2 regions of the Sulfitobacter sp. M22 genome follow, and region 1 is predicted to be linked to the other one. Evidence: riboswitches for the same ligand, from Rfam matches in the RefSeq annotation. Region 1 holds a riboswitch; the other holds the start of a gene.

Region 1 (3,045 bases):
GGCCCGCAGGTCCCTCAAAGCCCTGAGGGTCCTCGATAAACCGGCCCAGCATTTGGTAGCCGCCGCAAATCCCCAGCACCGCGCCGCCGCGCCGAACATGAGCATATAGGTCGATGTCCCACCCTTGAGCGCGCAGGAACGCGAGATCGCCGCGGGTGGATTTCGTGCCCGGCAGGATCACCAGATCGGCGTCGGCGGGCAGCGGCGTACCGGGGGGCACCATGGTCAAGCGCACCGACGGCTCTGCCGCGAGCGGGTCAAGGTCGTCGAAATTGGCGATGCGCGACAGCATCGGGCAGACGATGTGGAAACCGCCCGCCGATGGGGCACGCGACAGGTCCACCGCGTCTTCGGCGGGCAGCAGATGGGCATTGGCGAACCATGGCAGGGTGCCAAAACCGGTCCAGCCGGTGCGGCGTTCAATCTCGCGGTAGCCGTCGTCAAAAAGGCTCACATCGCCGCGGAACTTGTTGACCAGAAAGCCGGTGATCATCGCCGCGTCCTCCGGGTCCATCACCACTTGGGTGCCGACAATCTGGGCGATGACGCCGCCACGGTTGATATCGCCGGCCAGCACGACGGGCACGCCTGCGGCGCGGGCAAAGCCCATGTTGGCAAGGTCGTTCTGGCGCAGGTTCACCTCAGCCGGGCTCCCCGCCCCTTCGACGATAATCAAATCGGCGCTTTGTCCGAGGATACCGAAGCTTTCGAGCACGGGGGCCATCAGCCCTGCCCGGGCTTTGCTGAAGTCACGCGCTTGCAGGGTGCTGTGGCGCTGCCCTTGCACGATCACCTGCGACCCGCTGTCGGTTTCGGGTTTCAGCAGGATGGGGTTCATATGCACCGTCAGGGACCGCCCGCAGGCAATCGCTTGCAGGGCCTGTGCGCGGCCAATCTCTCCGCCATCGTCGGTGACGGCGGCGTTGTTCGACATGTTCTGCGGTTTGAACGGCGCGACGGAAAGCCCCCGACGCGTGGCCGCGCGGCACAGGCCCGCCACCAGCATGGATTTCCCCACATTCGATCCGGTGCCCTGGATCATGATAGCGCGGGTGGGCATGGCGGAACCTCGTGGTTTTCGTGCAGCCCTTGGTGTCAGTCCGCGGTGATCCCGTCAAGCATCCGCAACGCGCCGGCACGGGGGGCGGTCGCGGTAAAATCCGCGCAAAGCGGGTTTGGCCCCCGCGTTATGACAGCCGCTGCTTGACAGAGGCGGGCAAATGACCAATGCAGGGCGTATGTTGGTTCCTGTCCCAGACAGGCGAAGAGGGAACGCGATACGCATTGATCCAGCCTTGGGTCAGCGCCAAGCGCAGCCGCCCCCGCGACCGTGACCGGAGAGACCTTTAAACCACTGGCCCGATGGCTGGGAAGGTGAAAAGTTGCAAGGCAAGCTGCCTTAGATCCGCAAGCCGGGAGACCTGCCAGCATAGTTTGTAACGGGCGAACGGGGTGTTTCGCGACTGGCCTAGAACGCTGTTCGCATGTCGTTCGCTGCTGGCGATCCCCCTTGGCCCATCGACGTATGAGGCAAGATATGACCACCACGGATCAACCGGTCACCGTCACCATCTGCACCACCTGTCGCGCAGGTCAGATCACCTCCGAGGACGCGCCGCGCCCTGGGCAACAGCTGTTTGACGCGCTGTCGGGGCACCTGCCTGACGGTGTGCAGCTGCGCGGTGCCGAATGTCTGTCGGCCTGTTCGCGGGGCTGTTCGATGGTCCTGTCGGGTGGCCCCTCGCGCTGGACCTATGTGTATGGCGATCTCGACACCGACGCGCATTTGTCCGATATCGTGAATGGCGTTTCCGCCTATGCCCAGACCACCGATGGCGTGGTACCCTGGCGTGAACGCCCCGTGGTTTTCCGCAAACAATCCATCGCCCGCATCCCCCCACAGGAGCCTACCGAATGACCAACCTTACCAAAATTCCCGTCACCGTGATCACCGGTTTTCTGGGTGCCGGCAAAACCACCTTTATCCGTCACCTGATGGAGAATGCGGGCTCCAAGCGTCTGGCCGTGCTGGTCAATGAATTCGGCACCGCCGGTGTGGATGGCGATATCCTGAAATCCTGCGCGATCGACAACTGCCCCGCCGAGAACATTGTCGAGCTGGCGAACGGTTGCATCTGCTGCACCGTGGCCGATGACTTTATCCCCACGATCGAGGCGTTGATGGCTTTGCCGCAAACGCCGGATCACATCCTGATCGAAACCTCTGGCCTTGCGCTGCCCAAACCCTTGCTCAAGGCGTTTGACTGGCCCGCAATCCGGTCGCGCATCACCGTGGACGGCGTGATCACCCTTGCCGATGCAGAAGCTGTGGCGAGCGGGCAGTTCGCCCCCGATCTGGAGGCCATCGCTGCACAACGCGACGCGGATGACAGCCTGGATCACGAAACGCCGCTGTCCGAAGTGTTCGAGGACCAGATTGCCTGCGCCGATATCGTGCTGCTGTCCAAGGCCGATCTGGCGGGCCCCGAAGGCGTAGAAGCCGCCCGCAAGGTGATCGAGGCGCATGCACCGCGCAAGCTGCCGATCATTCCGATGACCGAAGGCGTGATTGACCCGCGCGTTGTACTGGGGCTCGAAGCCGCCGCCGAGGATGACATCGACGCACGCCCCAGTCACCACGACGGGCATGATGACCACGAGCATGACGATTTCGAAAGCGTTGTGATCGACATGGGCGAAGTCGCCGATGTCGCCACGCTTGAGGCCGCCGTGCTGCGGCTGGCGCGCGAACAGAAAATCCTGCGCGTCAAAGGCTATATCGCTGTGCAGGACAAACCGATGCGTCTGTTGGTGCAGGCCGTGGGCGAACGTGTACGCAGCCAGTTCGACCGCCCTTGGGGGGACACGCCGCGCCGCAGCCAGCTGGTCGTGATCGCAGAGCATGATCACGTGAACGAAGCCGCGATCCGCGCGGTGCTAGAGGGCTAAACTGCCATGCATGTCGTCTTTCGCGAAAGCCACGGACTGGATCAAAGCGACCTGCCCCAAAACTTGGGGCAGACGCCGGCGGATCTGGTTGTGCTG
Region 2 (3,045 bases), 1.0 Mb from region 1:
TACGGCCAGCGATATAGCCCCCTGCAAGGTAGGACGCGACCAGTGTGATCACCAGCCACAGCGCCGTCAGCACCAGTTCAAGTGTAGAAGAGTCATCTGTCCCGTCCAGCGTGATCGACGCCAAGCCGAGCGCCGCGCCAAAGCTGGTCAGCAACAGGCCAATGGCCACGGCGACAACGGTACCTGCGAAAATTGCAGGCCAGTCGACGTATGATCCGTCGGGTGTTTTGTCAGTAAGTGTCGTATCCATGTTAATGCCTCCCCGGCGTTGAATTACGCTAGGCCGATGAGCGAAAGAACCGCCATGACAACAACCACAAGACCTACGAGATAAATGATGCCGCCCATTTGAAATAATCCTCTGTCAGCGCCCGCGCGACATACGCAGGCTTCACAGGGGGAACGTCATGGAACCGGCAAAGTTCCGCCAGTTGCTCAAATATTCGACATGTCCTGTGACACAGCGGTCAAAGCCTCCTTTAAGGGTCGCCCTGCCATTTGCCGTCAAAGATCATATCATTTACGGGGAGCCGCTTGCTCCAGCCCTTCACTTCAAGCTCGGGCGTTTGATACATCTCGTCGACGTGCCCCAAACACAGGTAGCCGACGATCTCTATGCGGTCTGGGATATCCAGCAAGCTGCGCAAATCCGCATCGTGGAACACACTGACCCACCCCATGCCGATGCCTTCCGCGCGCGCGGCAAGCCAAAGGTTCTGGATCGCGCAAACGGTGCTATAAAGGTCCATGCTTTGATTGTGGGTGCGGCCCAACACGACCTTGCCGCCACGGCTGCGGTCACAGGTCACGCATATATTGACGGGAGCCTTGCGTATGCCTTCGAGCTTGAGCGACCGGTAGGTCGTCTGGCGGTCGCCCTCGAACATCTGGGCGGCTTCCTCGTTCGCGGTGTTAAAGGCCTCCCAGACCTGATCGCGCGCCTGCTGGTCGCGGATCACGATGAAATTCCACGGTTGTGACAGGCCGACCGAAGGCGCGTGATGCGCGGCGGTCAAAATCCGGTACAAGACATCATCTGCAACGGGGTCAGGCAAAAACTGGTCGCGCACATCACGGCGGGTAAAGATCGCCTTGTACACGGCATCACGTTCAGCATCTGAGAAAGGCGCGGCGGGTGCCAGCGCGGACGGTATCGGCATTGTTCATTCCCCAACAATACATTTCAGCGCCTGTCCCGCTGTCCATGCGGTGCAAGCTGTACTGTCTGGCCGGTCTTCTGACTTAGGGTCTTCTGGTTCACGCGCCTTCCCGGATATCTCCAGTGGCCTAGGCGCAAACCATCCCCATTACAGCGTTGGGCACGTGCGGGACTTTCACCCGCTTCCCGATTCTTCCGCCATGCGGACACCAGACCGCCCTATTGGGCCACGGCGATCCGCCCGGAACAAGCCCTATCGCGGGATCAGCCGCGTTTGGTCGCGAAAATCTTTCTCATGACGGCGTCGAACTCGTTCCACGAAATGACTGCCTTGTTGCCGGCATAGCCGTGATAATAGGACCGCCCGCTCGCCGTGGGAAACCCGGCCCAGATGCGCGCAAGGTTCTCCATGAACCGGTGACGGCTGATCTCGCCCTTCTTAAACGAGACAAAACCCGCATCGGCCAAGAGAATATCTGCCAGCCCGTCCTGCAGCTTTGGCGTAAAGCGGTCGTTTTTGCTAAGCCCTGCCTGACGCACAAGGCTGCGCAAGGTGGCTGGTATGAACTGATACCGCCCAATGGCGTGTTGCTGTCCGGGTGTGCGGTCAATCCAGCGATAGATTTCGCCGATGGTCATCTGTGTCGGGCGCTGCGGCGGCAGGCGCTTGGCCCCGTATTGCACGGCGTCGTACCCTTTAGGGCCGGCCTCGGCCCAAGCAATGAGGCTTTTGAGGTCAGCCGCCGTGCTGATACCACTGAACGCCTGAAAGGACCGGCTGCGGCTGCTGATGGTAGTCGTGCGGGCATGCACCTTGGGCTGGACCTTGGGACGCAGTTTGATCTGCCCCTGTCCGGCGGATTGCATAACGTTGAACGAAATATCGCTTTGCATGGCTGACCGGGTGCCCGAGAGGCTGAAACTATCAGCGCTGGCAGCGGTGGCGGCCATCAGTGCGGCCGTGGCAAGAATTGGCAGTGTGTGTGTAACTTTCATGTCTTCCCCCAAGATAAAAAATCGTCATGGTCCTATCGTGACCGCTGACGGCTGCGCTTTCATTTGCGCAAGCAGGGGGGTCGGGGGCATCGACGGATAGGGGGCAGTATCTTTTGGGATAGAGAGCTATGCCGCCGTGCGGTTGCCCCCTTCGTTCAGACGGAACTTAGCGGCGCGATAGGTCAAAGCATCTGCCGCAAGCGCCTAAGCATCGGCACAGGGGATTCGCGGTAAATCGGGGTAAAAACGTATAGCCGATGCCCCACCAATGGGCGTCAACCCCGCATTCAGGATCTAAACCACGATATTCATTGCTTAATCCGACGCGTCACGGTGGCCGTTTTGTCGGAGTTGCGCTATGTTCGGTCGCATATACTTTAGAATGGAGTGCATCTCATGACGGATGAAACGTCGCCGGGTATCCCGACACCCGACGGGGCCGCTGCCGTAATCGACACCGATTACGAAATTGGCCAAGACAACAAAGAAGGCAGCGTCGGGCCCTTCGGCTTTGACATTCACAACCCGGTCTTTGCGATCTCGGGCGTGTTCATCATCGCCTTTGTTTTCTACACGCTCGCCCTGCCCGAACACTCGGGCGCATTGTTCACTTGGCTGTTTTCGTCAGTGACAAAGGGCTTTGACTGGTTCTTTATCTCTGCCGGCAACGTGTTTGTAATTTTCTGCCTGATGCTGATCGTCACGCCTTTGGGTCGTGTGCGTCTTGGCGGTGCGGATGCGACCCCCGACTATACGTACCTTGGGTGGTTCTCGATGCTGTTCGCGGCCGGCATGGGCATCGGTCTGATGTTCTATGGCGTCTCTGAACCGCTGTCGCATTTCTCAAGCTCCATGGGCGGCACTGCTGTTGGCGAAGACGGCCTGCGCAC

Evidence for each region. Region 1 has a riboswitch for cobalamin ahead of GLP52_RS14135 (DUF1636 family protein). Riboswitches for the same ligand answer to the same signal wherever they lie in the genome.
Region 2: linked by a shared signal. The riboswitch ahead of bluB (5,6-dimethylbenzimidazole synthase) and the one ahead of GLP52_RS14135 (DUF1636 family protein) in region 1 are both predicted to bind cobalamin.

The regions. Positions count from the first base shown of each region.
Region 1 covers NZ_WMEC01000001.1:2,888,165-2,891,209, reverse strand. The annotation lists gene GLP52_RS14140 (cobyric acid synthase) at 1-1,060, opposite strand, end outside; cobalamin riboswitch at 1,226-1,443, shown strand; gene GLP52_RS14135 (DUF1636 family protein) at 1,538-1,918, shown strand; gene cobW (cobalamin biosynthesis protein CobW) at 1,915-2,949, shown strand; gene cobN (cobaltochelatase subunit CobN) at 2,956-3,045, shown strand, end outside.
Region 2 covers NZ_WMEC01000001.1:1,849,007-1,852,051, forward strand. The annotation lists gene GLP52_RS09105 (hypothetical protein) at 1-250, opposite strand, end outside; gene bluB (5,6-dimethylbenzimidazole synthase) at 480-1,160, opposite strand; cobalamin riboswitch at 1,211-1,388, opposite strand; gene GLP52_RS09115 (hypothetical protein) at 1,424-2,155, opposite strand; gene GLP52_RS09120 (BCCT family transporter) at 2,552-3,045, shown strand, end outside.